Regions from separate parts of the Desulfonatronovibrio hydrogenovorans DSM 9292 genome, predicted to be linked through region 2. Evidence: predicted binding sites of a transcription regulator. Region 2 holds the regulator's gene; the other holds the start of a gene.

Region 1 (8,011 bases), 200 kb from region 2:
TAATCGTGATCGGTGGACTGTTTTATGTGCCTCTGGTGTTGAGTCTGTTCTTTAATTTATCTGGTGTGGAAATCATCCTGGTTCTGGCAGCCACCTTTGCATCGGACACAGGAGCATACTACACTGGATCCTGGCTGGGAGGCAAAAAAATCTGGCCGGTAATAAGCCCCAAAAAAACATGGTCAGGAAGTTTTGGTGGCCTGATCCTGTGCCTTGCGGTCTGTCTTGTCACCGGAGCTTTGTTTGGACAGGGGTCCTGGAAACACTATCTGGTCCTGGGCCTGGTTCTCAATATGGCTGCCCAGCTGGGGGATTTCTTTCAATCATCCTTAAAGAGATGGAATAAAGTCAAGGATTCTGGACAGATACTCCCGGGACACGGTGGGATACTGGACCGTATTGACAGTCTGCTCTTGCTTTTGCCGGTTTATGTTTTATTCAACACAATATTTAAAATTTTTTAATAAACTGAATTGATATCCTACATATCCTCTCTAGACATATCCCGGGTCGTTCCTGCAGAACGGTCTCTGGTAATCCTGGGCTCCACCGGATCCATAGGAACCAGTGCCCTTGAAGTGGTCCGCAAAAACTTTCAGAAATTCAGGATTTCGGGACTGGCCGGAGCCAGAAACATCTTCCTGCTGGCAAAGCAGGCCAATGAGTTCAGACCGCCGGTCCTGGGGGTCCTGGACTCAGAGCTGGCTCAGAGCCTCAGGCTTCTGCTGGATAAAGGATATAGTCCGGAAATAGTTTACGGTCCTGACGGGTATGCTGGTATGGCCTCCATGGACAGTGCCGGCATGGTCCTCTCAGCCATGGTCGGAGCAGCCGGACTTGTGCCGACCATGGCCGCGATCAGGGCAGGAAAAGCAGTTCTGCTGGCCAACAAGGAGTCCCTGGTTCTGGCCGGGCACCTCATCCGGCAGGAATGCGCTGCTTCCGGTGGCCTCATCCTTCCGGTCGATTCCGAACATAATGCAGTTTTTCAGGCCTTGCAGGGGCATAATTTTTCTGAAGTGGACTCCATCATCATTACTGCCTCAGGAGGCCCCTTCAGAGACAAGGATCCTGGATTCATGCACAAGGTAACTCCTGATCAGGCCCTGGCCCACCCCAACTGGTCCATGGGGGCCAAAATAAGCATTGACTCGGCCACAATGATGAACAAGGGTCTGGAGATTATTGAAGCCCATCATCTGTTCGGGCTGCCTGTAGAAAAAATCAGAGTTCTGGTCCATCCCCAGAGCATTGTTCACTCCCTGGTGGCTTATTCCGATGGTTCCCTCCTGGCCCATATGGGCATGCCTGACATGCAGATCCCCATTGCCCACTGTCTTGGTTATCCAGACCGGTTAAACGTGGATCTTGAGGCTCTTGATCTGTCGACAATTGAAAATCTGAGCTTTTTCAGACCGGACAGCAAGGTATTTCCGTGCCTTGGCTTAGCAGTTTCAGCTCTGGAAAAGGGGCCGAGTCACGCTGTTGTTCTCAATGCAGCCAACGAAATATGCGTTGAAAAATTTCTGGCCGGCCATATCGGCTTTATGGATATACCTGCCTTGAATGAAAAGGCCCTGAATGAACACCGCGGATCAGCCATGACAACCCTTGAAGAGATCCTGAACCTTGACGCCCGGACCAGAAAAACGGTCCAGGACTGGATAGAGGCTTAAGATTATGTTTGAAAGTGCGTTGGCCATAATTCTCGTCCTTGGGGCGCTGATCTTCTTTCATGAACTGGGGCATTTTCTGGTGGCCAGACTGTTTGGGATCGGGGTTTCAGTCTTCTCCCTTGGATTTGGCCCAAAACTTTTCAGCTTTGTTTTTGGCAAGACCGAGTACAGACTTTCTGCAATCCCCCTTGGAGGATATGTCAGTCTGGTGGGAGAGGCTGAAGATGACAACCTTCCGGATAAGTTCACCCCCCAGGAAAGCTTTGCCAAGCGCCCTCCCTGGCAGAGGATCCTGGTAGTTGCAGCTGGGCCGGTTTTCAACTTTGTCCTGGCCTGGTTTATATACTGGGGACTTTTCTGGGCTCATGGCCAGATGGAACTCATAGCTGAAATCGGTCAGGTGGCCGAAGAAAGTCCTGCCTACCAGGCCGGACTGCAGCCCGGAGACAAAGTAGTATCAGTCAACGGCAATGAAGTCGTGTACTGGGATGACATGGTCATGTACATCCAGGAAAGCCGGGGAGAGCCACTTCAGATCGAAATCCAAAGAAATTCGACTGTTCTTGCTTTCAGTCTTGTTCCGGAAATAGTGACCCGCCAGAACATTTTCGGGGAGGATATTCAGACCCCGCAGGTCGGGGTGATTGCATCCGGGGAAACAGTCAGCATCCCCCTGAGCATGTTCAGTGCTGCAGGCCAGGGAGCAGCCCAGACCTGGATGCTCATGAAGCTCACTGTCCAGGGCATCATTAAGCTCATTGAGCGGATAATCCCCCTGGATACCATAGGCGGCCCGATAATGATCGCCCAGCTGGTCAGCGAACAGACCCATGAAGGTCTGGTCAACCTCCTGGCCTTGACAGCCCTGATCAGTATCAACCTGGGCCTTATCAACCTTCTGCCCATACCTGTTCTAGATGGAGGACACATTGTGTTTTACACTGCAGAGATGATTACGGGCAAGCCTCTTAACGAACGGATGAAGCAGATGGCCACCAGGGTCGGTATCTCTCTGCTCCTGGCCTTGATGGCTCTGGCCATATTCAATGACCTCTGGCGGATATTCAGGTAAATGTCGCTCCAGGGACCTGATTCAGAATCTGCTCAGCCCATATACCTGGTCCTGAACTGTGCTGAAGAAACCGTCCAGGTGGTCTTTGGAACAGTGGAGCGGGTTCTGTGGTCGCAACAGGCCCTGACCCCAGGACGGGCCATGAGGCATATCGCCCCCATGATCAAGGCCGGTCTGGACTTCATCAGTCTGCCGGCCGGGAATCTGGCCGGAGTATCCTGCGTTGGTGGTCCGGGAAGCTTTACCGGCATCAGGATGGCTTTTGCCCATGCCCAGGGATTGTCTCTGGCCACCCGAATCCCCATGTCCACCATTTCCTATTTTGAGGCCCTGATCAGGGGGCCGGGAAGGATCATGACCGGCAAAGCCCTGATTCTGATCCATTCCAGGCGCAGACAGGTTTATTTGGCCGGCTACTCCCTGCCCGATCTGACCCTTACTCATCTTCCCCGAAACATGAGCCTTGAGGATCTTGACCAGCTGGCAGATCTTGAAAGCCAAAAAAACATCCACGTCTTTGGAAGTGGACTTCGCAGAAACCCGGACCTTTTTTTTCCGGAATCCTGGAATATCCTGCCTGAATACTGGGACCTCCCAAGACCCGAGATCCTTCTGGAGTTATGCGCCGAGTCTGCCTGGCACCTCCATCCCCTCTGTCCTGAATATCTGCGGCCGTCCGATGCAGAAGAGAATCTGCATAAAATTTCCTCCAGATCCTAAAGTAATCCTCCTCAACGTCGATATATAGATCAAATCAAAAGAGGAACGGCAGGGAAGCCGTTTCCAAACTTCAAGGAGGAATAACATGTCATTAGTAATCAACACTAACATGATGGCCATGAATGCGGCCCGCAACCTGTCCCAGGCATACGGAAACCTTGGTGTCTCAACCAGAAGGCTTTCTTCGGGACTCAGGGTGGGAACAGCAGCTGACGATGCTGCTGGACTGGCCATTCGCGAGCTGATGCGGGCGGATATTGCCGCTCTGAATCAGGGCATCCGCAATGCCAACGATGGCATCTCCCTGGTCCAGACCGCTGACGGCGCTCTCCAGGTCATCGACGAAAAGCTCATCCGGATGAAAGAACTGGCTGAACAGGCAGCCACTGGAACTTACAATTCGGACCAGAGACTGATCATTGACTCCGAGTATCAGGCCATGGCTTCGGAAATCACCCGTATTGCCAATGCCACCAAGTTCAACGGCATCTACCTGCTGAATGGCAATCTCTCCTCCTCCTCAGCCACCGGCAACCCGGCTGAATGGAGGACTGATCATGATGGCAGCGGCCTTGCTTCCACTGGTCCATTGAAGATCCATTTTGGAACCGGCAATGACCTCAAGGAAGACTACTACTACATTGCCATTGGCACCTCCACTGCCTCGGCCCTGGGCGTGGGTAACCAGGCCGCCAGCACTGCGGACGGACACAACATCTCCACCCAGGCCAATGCCCAGAAAGCCCTGGACGCCATTGAACAGGCCATCATTTCCAAGGACAAAATGAGGGCCGACCTTGGTGCTCTGCAGAACAGGCTGGAAAACACCATCACCAACCTGCAGATTCAGGCTGAGAACATCCAGGCTGCTGAATCCCGGATCTCCGATGTGGATGTGGCCACTGAGATGACCGAATTCGTCCGTCAGCAGATCCTGTCACAGTCTGCAGTTGCCATGCTTTCCCAGGCCAACAACCTGCCCAGAATGGCCATGCAGCTCATCGGTGGTTAATCCCTTTTAACCTGACTGGAAACGCCCTGCGTTTACAGGGGCTGGGTCGCACCGGGCGAACCAGCCCCTTTTTTATTCACAGGCATTAATTTTGCTTCAGTTTTGCCAGAAGTTTTTTCAGGAAAATTATTCCCAGGGAGTCAAAAATGCCGGAACTGACTGAAAATCTGATCTCAGGCGGGATTCACTTTACAGGTCTTGGATCAGGAACCGACTTCAATGAAATGATCGACAAGCTGGTTCAGATTGAAAACCGCAGAGTGGCCAGGCTTGAACTTTGGAAAAAAGACTGGGAAAACAAAAACGAAGGACTTCGTGAGCTGAACACGGCCATGGTTTCCCTGCAGACCAGTCTGGCCGGAATGAACTCCATTGACAAATTCTTTGTCAAAAGCACTACTTCTTCCAATGAAGGGGTATTGACCGCTTCTGCCGGGAACAATGCTGAGGAGGGAACCCATAATATTGAGGTGGGACAGCTGGCCCAGAACCATATCATGTTTTCCAGCCAGGGTTTTTCAGGCAAAGACGCCACTGTCAACAGCCCGGGAGAAAACACTTTTTCCTACACCTATGCCGGCAAAGAGATCAGTGTTCACATCCCTGACAACACCACCCTGGATAATTTCGTTAATATCATCAACACTGACCCTAACAATCCAGGGATCAAGGCCAGCCTGGTCAACGACGGAAGCCAGCATTTCCTGCAAATCAGGGGAATGGATCTTGGAGCGGACAAGGCTGTAACCATTAATGACTCAACCACCATAACTGCTTTTTATGACGGCGGGGCAAATTTTATCACCTCCCAGACAGCCCAGAACGCTCAGCTTAAAGTCAATGGCTGGCCTCAGGGGGAAGACAGCTGGATCGAAAGGTCCACCAACTCCATCAGTGATGTGATCCAGGGCATCACCTTTAACCTCTATAATGAAGGTAGCGCCCAGATATCGGTTGCCAATGACCCTGAAGCCGTTAAAGAGCAGATATATTCCTTTATCGATCAGGTTAATGAAGTGCTGTCACTCATGAATAACCTGGGCAAAGTCAGCGAATCAGGAGACGGATCAGTCCTGACCGGCAACTACGGCCTCCAGATGGTCCAGGGCCAGATCAAGAGCATCCTGTCTTCCATTGGGATCGGCTTTGACCGGCAGGCCGGGGGAGATCCCTATCCATCCTTTTCAACTGTGGGCATCACCACCGATGTTGACAGAGGCTCTCCAACCTTTGGCCTCCTGAAAATTGACGAGGCAGAGCTGGACAAGGCCCTGGCCAGCAATCCCCAGGCAGTGGCCGAACTTTTCAGTGCAGACCTGGCCCCCTCGGTCAGCAGCAGCGATTTCCGGATCGGCTCTCTGGTCCGGGGCATCACCCAGCCTGGAAACTACCAAGTTGAATACGAAGTCGGAGCAGACGGAAACATAATTCCCGGAACTGCATTCATTGACGGCAAAAAGGCTAATATCGACGGAAATTATATTACTTCCACAGAAGGTGGCTCCAGAGGTCTTTCCATTCAAGTGGATAACCTCACCCCTGGACAATACTCAGGAAATGTCCGTCTGAAATCCGGCAAGGCCAACGAGCTGCAGGACGCCCTTAAAGTATTGACCGATCCCAGCAACGGCACCCTGAACATAATCGAAAAAAACTATAATGATATCATCAAGAACATTGACAAAAAAATTGAATTTGAACAGACGCGGCTTGAAAGATACGAAAGGAACCTGCGTATGCAGTTCGCCAGACTGGAGGAGCTTCTTGGTTTTTATGACGGCCTGCAGAACTCCATGAACGCTCAGCTTAATATGCTGAGCCAGGATTAGCCGCAATCATTTTTACTTAAGTGAACATCCTTTTGTCCGATAATTATACTGACCCGGACAGGGAAAGCACATTTGAATCAAAAGGGAGACATTCCTGATGTACAGCAGCGCAGCCAAGGCGTATTTCAAGACCAAGGTCAACACCACAAGCCAGGAAGAGATAGTGGTTTTGCTCTTTGAAGCAGCCATAAAATTCCTGGAGCAATCCAAAATAAAAATCCAGGAAAAGGACTTCCAGGAAAAAGGCAACCTCATTTCCAAGGCCCTGGATGTAATCGCTGAACTTGATGCCAGCCTTAATGCGGAAAAAGGCGGAGAACTGGCCCAGAACCTCCATGCCCTTTATCTGTTCTGCCAGTCCAGGCTGCTCATGGCCAACCTTAAAATGGATACTGAAATCATCGACGAAGTCATCACCATGCTCAAAAAAATCGGTTCCGCCTTTGCAGAAATAATTCAATCCAGCAAGTTAAAGTGATTTTCTTCAAAATTCACCACTCAAGGGGTCCCCATGGACCCCTTTTTTTTGGCCCTGATTTATGAACTTGATTCCACTCTTTTATCTGGATAGACTTGTCTGACCAGTGATTAATGCCTAAATAATGGATCAAAATCCGAATCCGGCAGTTGTCTGCCGGATTCACCCAGCACCTCAAGGATAGCCTGATGCGGATTATCTGCCCTAAATGCCAATTTCTGCAGAATGTACCTGACGAAAAAATACCGCCCAAAGCGGAAAAGGCCACTTGCCCCAAGTGCGGAGAAAAGTTCAGATTCAGGACGCTGGAACCACAGGACTTTGTACTGGAAGAGGTTCCATCTCCGCCAGAACAGAAAATTTCATCCCCGCAAACCGAATCTGATCAACCAGGTTCAGCCCAACAGGATGGCCAGGAAAATGACTCTATCTGGTCCAGCCTGGAGGACTTGGGTGAATCCGATCATCCTGAACCAGAGTCTGTCCAGAGTCAGGGGTATGAAGTCCCATGGGAGAACCTTGAACAGACGGGTTTTTTTCCGGGTTTTATTGAGACTGTAAAAAGGGTGATGCTGGCTCCGTCCCATTTCTTCTATAAAATGCCCTTCAAAGGTCTGGTCATGCCCTTGGCCTTCTTCCTGATTATTTCAGTCCTGCAGGCCATGGCGACATTCATCTGGAATATGGCTGGTTTTTTTCCCACAACCGCTCACCACGGAGCCGGGGGCCTGGGTATGGGCATGATGGGCCTTGGTTCATTCTTTATCGTCATAGTTTATCCCCTGTTCATGGGCTTGTGGCTGTTCATCGCTTCAGGCGTGACCCACCTGTTTCTCACTTTTTTCCAGGCCGGAAAATCCGGCTTTGAAGGAACTTTCAGAGCCACGGCCTATGGAAGTGCTCCCATGATCCTGGGACTGCTGCCGTTTTTAGGTCCCCTGATCGGGGCCTTGTGGTCTCTGGGTGTGACCATTATTGGTTATAAGCAGATTCATGAGACGTCCTTTGTCAGGGTTGTCATGGCCATGCTCACCCCTCTGGTGGTGATCATGGTTCTGGCTGTCTTCATGTACTGAAAATACAGTCAAAATTGAAGGTGTGATCAGACAATGTTGGCCAAAGTCAAAACTTTTTTTCAGGCGCTTTTTTCTAAAAGACGCCTGCACAGCCAGATCAAGGCCAGGGAATTCCAGGATCTGGCCAGGGAACTCATGTACCTGGCTG
Region 2 (8,011 bases):
TCCAGGCCAGAGTTGACAACGAAGAGATTGAAGGCCTGCTAAAAACACTTCAGGCATTCAGGCTGGAAAAAAAAGCTCATCACCATGTTCGAGCCATGGTAATTGCTGTTGAAGATGGTCTGGGCTTCTGAATCAGGCCAGGAATATCTGCCAGGCAAGATAGCCTGATACCAAGGTCAGCCCCAGCACCAGCGAGAAGTAGGCCTTTCTGATGCGCAGGGCGGCCAGGGCGCTGATGGAGGCCATGAGCAGCAGAAGGGGCCAGGAGAGGTAGTCCCTGTGGACCAGGTATGGGCTCAAATGCTCATAAATAAAGACCAGGCCGTATATCGCAGCAGTTCCCACGGTCAGATAAATCAGCAACAGCTGGATCAAGGATGAATTGATCATTGACTGGGGATTATAGCGCGCAGCAGTCTTTCTACTCTGCTGGAGAATGATATTGTAGTTCTTGTTCTGGGCTTTACGCTGTTTGCCTTCAAGAATTGAGAACAGGATGGCCACGGGTATGGTCATGACCATGATCGGGAATATCTGAGAAGTGTCTGACAGGCTGTATATTTCCACCACCACCATGGTGGCTGCCACGCAGAAAATGGCATTGGGAGGAATAAAAGTTCCGGCCGGGATCAGGTCAATCCAGAGCAGTTCAAAAAAGGCTGCCACATACATGGTCGGAAAGATTTGACCTGTTAGCAGGATTATGAAAAAACCCACCACCAGAGGCCGGTCCAGGAAGCCTAAGTTTAATGAAAATCTGGTCAGGGAAAACAGAGCAAAAAAAAACCGCTCAGAAATATCGTCCAGTGGGGGCCTAATACTTCATAATCTACCATTCATCCACCTGGATCTGTTTATGGGGTACACATCTGAAATCAAGTTTAACCCCCTTTTTGCTGAAGAATTTCAGGCAGGAGGAGTCGTCCCGGCTCAAAGCGATATGGGAACATATTTGTTTTTTGCCTGGTCCGTAATGAAGATTGCCGATGTTGATGGAAGAGAACATGAGCCCCTTTTCAAAGGCTTGTCTGGCATCGGAACACTTGGAAAAAAGAATGAACAGCGAGGACATCCTGTCATTGAATTCTTTTCTGATCAAGTCAATGGACTCATTAACCTGGGCAAAGATAATCTCAACCCCCTGAGGAACTGCCAAACCCATTATTTCCTGTCTGATCGGGTCTGAAGCTAATTCGTCATTAACTACCAACAGGCTTTTGGTCCTGGTGAAAGGGATCCAGGTTTCAATAACCTGTCCATGAATGAGACGATTGTCTATGCGGACCCAGAACATGACTCATCCGGCCTTTTTGGCTGTCCCTGGGATCTGACGTTTCAAGACGTCACCTGCCACCAGGATGCCCTGTTTGCCGGCTCCTTTTATTTCCTGAGCCAGGTCCTGCAGTTTTCTGGTCCTTCCGCCCAGAGCCTTCAGGAGCATGGGCAAGTTGACCCCGGTAATGACCTCTGTTTGTCCGTGGCTTAAAAGAGACAGGCTGATATTGGTAGGGGTTCCGCCAAACATATCGGTTAGAATGAGGACTCCATCACCCCTGTCCAGTTCCCTGACTTTTTTCTTTAATTCTTCAATGATTTCGTCCATGGGTCTGGAAACGTCCACACCAAGGGCATGGCAGCTTTCTTTGTCCCCCATGATCATTGAAGCGGCACTGAGCAGACTTTCACCGAAATTGCCGTGTGTAACCAGAATTATCCCGATCATATCCTTTCCAGAAAAGATTATCCGGCACGTCAGCCCAGGTTGAGATGCCGGTGTTCGATGGAAACCAGATATCCAAGATTCTTGAGAAAAGGGGAAAGAGCTTCGACCACAGCCACTGAGCGATGTCTTCCTCCTGTACAGCCCATGGATATGGTAAGCCTGTATCTTCCTTCATCAGCGAACATGGGCACAAGGAAATTCAGATACTCCTTGGTCCTGGTCAGATATTCCGCTCCAGGGTTCCGGGCCAAAACATATTCTGCGATGTTTATGTCCTTACCTGACATGGGCCGCAGGTCTTTGTCAAAAAAAGGGTTTGGAAGAAATCGGAGATCAAAAACCATATCTGCCTCTGAAGGGACTCCGTATTTGAAGCCAAATGAGATGAGATGGACCCTCATTCCTGCAAAGCTCTGATCAAGACACTCCCATTTTTCCTGGATAACCCGGCGCAGATCATGGATGGAGAATCCGGAAGTGTCAATGACTAGATGGGCATCGTTACGCATCAGCTCCAAGACATCTCTTTCCTGATCCAGGGCCTGCTCAAGGCCAATATTTCTGGACTCTAAAGGATGTGGGCGCCTGGTGGTGGCGTATCTCCTGACCAGGACGCTGGCCGAGGCTTCAAGAAAGATGATCTGAAGGCAGGTCCCGGCGTGGTCCAATTCCTGTCTGACCTTTATCCAATCTGTGGCAAAGTCAGGTTGACGCAGATCCATTCCAAGGGCAAGTCCCCGGTAATTTTTGGGATTCTCCCGGGCAAAAAGAGCAAGGATGGACGGAACAAGACTGACTGGCAGACCGTCCACAGTGAAAAATCCCAGGTCTTCAAAGACATTGAGGGCAGTGCTTTTGCCGGCCCCGGACAGCCCGGTGACAATGAGCAAAGGATATTGGCCAACAACAGACGTTTGCTGCAGGCCGGGCTGAGTCATGCCTTGGTTATCAGATTCCATAGCTCTTCCCTGTCTTGAGCCCGCATAAAGGACTCTTTGAAAGTCGGATCCTGCAAAAGTCTTGATATGTAGGCCAGGATTTTCAGATGCTTGCCAGCGCTTTTTTCAGGAGCCAGGACCATGAAAAAAATGTGGACCGGTTTATGGTCAAGGGCTGAAAAATTCACTCCCCTGAGGCTTCTTCCAGCCACCAGCAGGACCTCTTCCAGGTCGTCAAGCTTGCCGTGCGGTATTGCTACGCCTTCTCCAATACCGGTAGTACCAAGATTTTCCCTGGTCAGCAGGACATCATACACCTTGTCCAGGCTTAAAAAGTCATATTTCTGGACAAGCGGGGCTATCAGCTCGGCCAGGATCTCGTTTTTGGAGCCAGACGATAGTTCCGGGATGATCTGGTCTATATGGATGTATTTATCTAAGTTCATTTATATCTCAATAAGCTATGCGCCTGTCGCAGACCATTTGTCTGCGACAGGCGAACTGTTGGGATGATGGTTGACTGGTCTGGTCAAGACAGAAGGCGTCCTTGATTCTTTTATGCCCCGGGATCAATAAAGCCGAAATCACCGTTTTTGCGCCTGTACACCACATTGATCCTGTCTGTATCAGAATTGAGGAATACCAGGAATTCGTAGTTAAGGGATTCCAGCTGCATGGCCGCTTCATCCAGAGACATGGGTTTGGGCTCGTAGTGATCAGTTGCCACTATGCTGGGTTCTCTTTTGCCGCTGTCAACCGGGCCGAAACTGACAATGTCCATTCGGACCTGCTTTTCCCTGGCCTTTTTCTTTTTGTCTTTGACTTTGCCCCGCTGTTTTCTAAGCTGGGCCTCAAGCTTGTCCAGGCTCAGGTCAACGGTTGAATACATGTCTTCAGTATCTTCAGTGGCTGAAATATGGATGTCCTTGGCTGTGAGGATTACCTCAGCGATGTGTCTGAATTTTTCTACCTCAAGGTTGACCTGAAGCTCCGCAGTATTGATCTCGCTCAGGTACTTGGACAACTTGTCATATCTTTCACGAGCGTATTTTTTCAGATGTTCAGAAGGCTCAAAATTCTTGAAGTTGAATTTGATCTGCATGCTGATCCTCCTTTCTGTATGGATTGATAAAAATCAGAAAAATTTTTTTCGTCTGGAAGATGAAGGGATTTTCAGGGCAGCCCGGTACTTGGCCACGGTCCTTCTGGCAATATTCACATCCAGTTCTTTTTTAAGATTGGTGGCAATGGCATCATCGCTCAGGGGCTTTTTGGGATCCTCCGAAGCCACCATTTTCTTGATGGCAGCCTTGACGCTCTCTGAACCTACTGTTCCGCCACTATCCATGCTCAGGGCACTGTTGAAGAAAAACTTGAGCTCAAACAGGCCAAAAGGGGTGGACACATACTTGCTGGTGGTGATCCTGCTTACAGTGGATTCGTGCATACTGATATCTTCGGCCACTTCCTTAAGGATCAACGGTTTGAGCCTGGTGACTCCGTGAACAAAGAATTCTTTCTGAAATTTGAGGATGCTTTCCATAACCTTGTAAAGAGTTCTTTGACGCTGGTGCAGGCTTTTCATCAACCATATGGCTGAGCGGGTTTTTTCCTGGAAGTAGTCGATTTCCTTTTTGTTCTTCCGGTCTTTTGGGGCCTGGTTCAATGACTCGTAAAAAGGGCTGAGCTGGATTGATGGAAGGCCGTCCTCATTAAGGACAATTACAAAGTCGTCCTCGTATTTGTATACATAGATATCAGGGCTGATATATATTACATCTTCGCTTCCGTAACTTGAGCCAGGGAAGGGATCCAAACTCTGCAGGACTTCAATGTACTCCTTCATGAGTTCCTTGCTGATCCGGAATTTCTTCAGCAGGGGAGCCAGACGGTTCCTTTCAATGTCTTCCAGGTGTTCGGTAACAAGCTCGATAAGAATCGGGTCAGTTTCATTTAAGGCTTTGAGCTGAATAATCAGACATTCCCTGAGATCCCTTGCCGCAACCCCAACCGGGTCAAAATTCTGGACCTTGGCCAGGACTTGATCCACCAGAGATTCCTGAACACTGCAGGACCGGCCGATTTCCTCGACAGTGGCCTTCAGATAGCCCCTGGAGTCAATGTTGCCGATAATTTCCTCTCCGATCCTGGTTTCATCAGGAGTCAGGTTCTGGAGATGAAGCTGCCACATGAGATGACCCTCAAGGGATGGTTTGGCAGAGTACCTTGCTTCATAGCTCTGCATTTCCTCTGGTACTTCCCATTCCCTTGAACCGGACTGCTTGGAGGTACTGGAAAATTCTCCCAGATAATCTTCCCAGTCAGCGTTATTAATGATCTCTTTTTCTTCGCTGGTCAGCTTGGCTCCCTGGTCCTTGTCGTTGAGGGCCTGTCTTTCCTGCTCTTCCTCGGAAACTGGCTGTAATTCTTCCAGCATGGGATTTTCCAGCAGTTCCTGCTGGACAACCTCCAGCAGTTCCAGCCTGGAAAGCTGTAAAAGTTTGATGGCCTGCTGGAGCTGGGGAGTCATGACCAGCTGCTGAGTGAGCTTGAGGTTTTGTCTTAGTTCCAGGGCCATAGATTCATCCGGAAAATAAAAGGTTGATTAGTGATCCGCTTCTGGTTCTTTAGGATATGTTCAGGCATCAAGAGGCCGGCGGAATAATTATATATTATGATGATCCATCTTGGAATTACAAGCAAAAAGATTCCCCCAGGTAAATGCTTCTGGCCCTGGTATCGGCAATGATTTCTTCAGGCACTCCATCCAGAATGACCTGCCCGTCATGTACGATGGAGGCTCTGTCGCAGATGCGCAGGGTTTCCCTGACGTTGTGATCGGAAATGAGGATGCCGATATTCTTTTCTTTCAGCCGGAGGATTATTTTCTGAATGTCGTCCACTGCAATGGGGTCGATACCGGCAAAAGGTTCGTCAAGCAGAATAAATTTCGGGTCCTTGATCAGGGCCCTGGCGATTTCCAGACGCCTGCGCTCCCCGCCGGATAAAAAGGAGGCTTTTTGATGGGCAAGTTTAGAGATTCCCAATTCATTCATCAGTTCTTCAGCTTTTTCTGTCCGTTTTTTTTTATCCTTGTGAGTGTATTCAAGAATCAGCATCAGGTTCTCCTGCACAGTCAATTTCTTGAAAATGGAGCTTTCCTGGGGCAGATAACTGATGCCAAGGCCGGATCTCCTGGACAGCGAAAGATTGGTTATGTTTTCTTTGTCAAAAACAACCGAACCCTTGCTGGGGGAAATAATGCCCACCAGCATGTAAAACGTCGTTGTCTTGCCAGCTCCGTTCGGGCCCAAAAGGCCGACTATCTGACCCCGTTTAATGTCAAGGGAAATTCCTTTGACCACCAGTCTCTTGCCGTATTGCTTGTGAACGTCAACAGCTCTGTAACTATGAGCCTGATTCTTATTCATCATTATCTGAACCCGAGTGAAAAATAACCCTGACCCTTCTGGACGGCCCACTGAGTACTTCTGATGTATTGTCTTGCATGTTGAGGATGATGACTTCACCTTCAACACTGTTCTGGTTCTCCAGCAGAACCGGATTTCCTTCCAGTCTGGCTGTTTCGTGGTCTGGGTGATAAGTCAGGGTCTGGCTTCGGCCCTCCCTGTTTTCGCTTTTAATGAGCACATCTCCCTTGGCAATTATCTTTTCAATATTGTCCTGCTGGTCATCTCCAGCCTGGCCCGAATCCTGGTCAGGCTTTAGAAAAACGTGCAGCTCGTTGGACCAGAGTTCGAAGTCGGGTCTGACAACATGAACATTGCCACTGAAGATCACAATGTTTTCCTGACCGGCGTAGGTCATCTTGTCCGATGTTATGTCGGTGGCAGATCTTTGCTCAGCCATGGCCGGAAGTGCAAATAAAAAACTGGTTAGACCTGTGATGAGCAGAAATAAAAAATTTTTTTTCATTGGATTTCCTGAACAAGCCGGACAAGATCCGGTTTTCAGCCGCTGCAGGGAAGCTGCATCAGTCTGATGCCTTAATGTTTAGGATATTGGAGAAGTTTTTGCAACAGGTCATCAGTGCAGGCGGGTGCTGACCCCACCCAGAGCAATTACCCGGTCCTCATCCAAAAAGACGTGCGCCACAGGACTTTCCATCATGATTCCTCTTCCTCTGAACTTTACGTTGTTTTCCAGAAGGATAAAACTGTCATCAGCCCGGTAGGTGGCCTTGTCTGAATCCACAACCATACCATGATGCTCGGCCCGGACACTTTCCCTCAGATGGATCACCTCTTCTGTCTGGTCGTACCGCCCATGAACAGCCCTGATAACTAGAGGCCCATCATCATTTCCGGCAAAATAAGTTATCTCCGGGCTGGTAAGGATCAAAACATCTTCATCCCTGAGATAGCCGGCTTCAGCAGAAACCAGTTCCCAAAGGGACTTTCCCTGTTCACCCCGGACCAGATGAAGATCAAGGATATTCAGGTCAACCTCCATCTGTCTGCTGATGTCAGTGATTCTTGGTCCTGGTCCCTGCTGCCAGAAGAGCACAAAAAGAAAGAACAGGACCCCAATGCTGAAAATGGCAGGCGCAATTTTTTTAATCATGAAATGATATCCAGTTCTGCCATTGGTTTTCAAGGTCGCCCCGAGATTCAAGGATGAACATGATTGCCTCCCTGACTGCTCCGTTTCCTCCTGGAGCCGAACTGATCCATGCTGCCAGGTTTTTTATTTCCGGCTGGGCATTGGCCACAGCCATGGGCAAACCAACTTCCAGCATGGGGGAAGCATCTACCCAGTCATCGCCGAGATAGGCCATTTCATTGCAGGAAATGCCTGTATCCCTGGCCAGGTTTTGAATCAAAGGGAGTTTTCTAGTGAATCCGTGAAAGTAGTGTTCAATGCCCAGTTCCCTGACCCTGGTTTCCACGGCTGAGGAACTGAGGCCGGTCATTACAGCCAAGCCCAATCCGGCCGACTGCGCAAGCTTTATTCCCAGTCCGTCCTGGACGTTGAAACGTTTGGTAATCTTGCCCTGGTGGTCATAATAAAGACCTCCATCGGTCATGACCCCGTCCACATCCAGGATCAGGATCTTTATTCTGGCTGCAACAGCCCTGATGCCCTGTTTGGTCATAGGTTTCCTGTTCCGGCACTGTTTTGATCAACCGGACTCCGTAAAAGTCTGTTTTTGGTGACAACCTCAGGATTGAGCAGCATGCCTTATGTTGAGCAAAGTTTTGACCAAAGGTTTCAGACGGTCCAGGGGCCATGAATTTGGTCCATCGCACAAAGCCTGATCTGGATCGGGATGGACTTCCATGAAGATCCCCCTGGCCCCGGCAGCAGCAGCTGCCTTGGCCAGAACCGG

What was found. Region 2 encodes sigma-54, which starts transcription at its own class of promoters, with help from an activator protein. Its sites were predicted from a motif close to CTGGCACGGNNNNTGCTT; they were not measured.
Region 1: the regulator sigma-54 is predicted to act here: its motif matches at 4,560-4,577, upstream of fliD (flagellar filament capping protein FliD).

Annotation. Positions count from the first base shown of each region.
Region 1 is NZ_JMKT01000008.1:685,766-693,776, reverse strand. It holds gene P771_RS0104825 (phosphatidate cytidylyltransferase) at 1-464, shown strand, start outside; gene P771_RS0104820 (1-deoxy-D-xylulose-5-phosphate reductoisomerase) at 474-1,676, shown strand; gene rseP (RIP metalloprotease RseP) at 1,681-2,748, shown strand; gene tsaB (tRNA (adenosine(37)-N6)-threonylcarbamoyltransferase complex dimerization subunit type 1 TsaB) at 2,749-3,468, shown strand; gene P771_RS0104805 (flagellin N-terminal helical domain-containing protein) at 3,554-4,480, shown strand; gene fliD (flagellar filament capping protein FliD) at 4,627-6,309, shown strand; gene fliS (flagellar export chaperone FliS) at 6,407-6,787, shown strand; gene P771_RS0104790 (YIP1 family protein) at 6,976-7,863, shown strand; gene P771_RS0104785 (hypothetical protein) at 7,897-8,011, shown strand, end outside.
Region 2 is NZ_JMKT01000008.1:488,682-496,692, forward strand. It holds gene P771_RS0103680 (PG0541 family transporter-associated protein) at 1-131, shown strand, start outside; gene P771_RS0103685 (PTS sugar transporter subunit IIC) at 133-819, opposite strand; gene P771_RS0103690 (PTS sugar transporter subunit IIB) at 830-1,294, opposite strand; gene P771_RS0103695 (PTS sugar transporter subunit IIA) at 1,298-1,723, opposite strand; gene rapZ (RNase adapter RapZ) at 1,753-2,682, opposite strand; gene P771_RS0103705 (PTS sugar transporter subunit IIA) at 2,658-3,107, opposite strand; gene hpf (ribosome hibernation-promoting factor, HPF/YfiA family) at 3,218-3,763, opposite strand; gene rpoN (RNA polymerase factor sigma-54) at 3,797-5,239, opposite strand; gene lptB (LPS export ABC transporter ATP-binding protein) at 5,355-6,092, opposite strand; gene P771_RS0103725 (LptA/OstA family protein) at 6,085-6,597, opposite strand; gene lptC (LPS export ABC transporter periplasmic protein LptC) at 6,709-7,245, opposite strand; gene P771_RS0103740 (KdsC family phosphatase) at 7,238-7,777, opposite strand; gene kdsA (3-deoxy-8-phosphooctulonate synthase) at 7,844-8,011, opposite strand, start outside.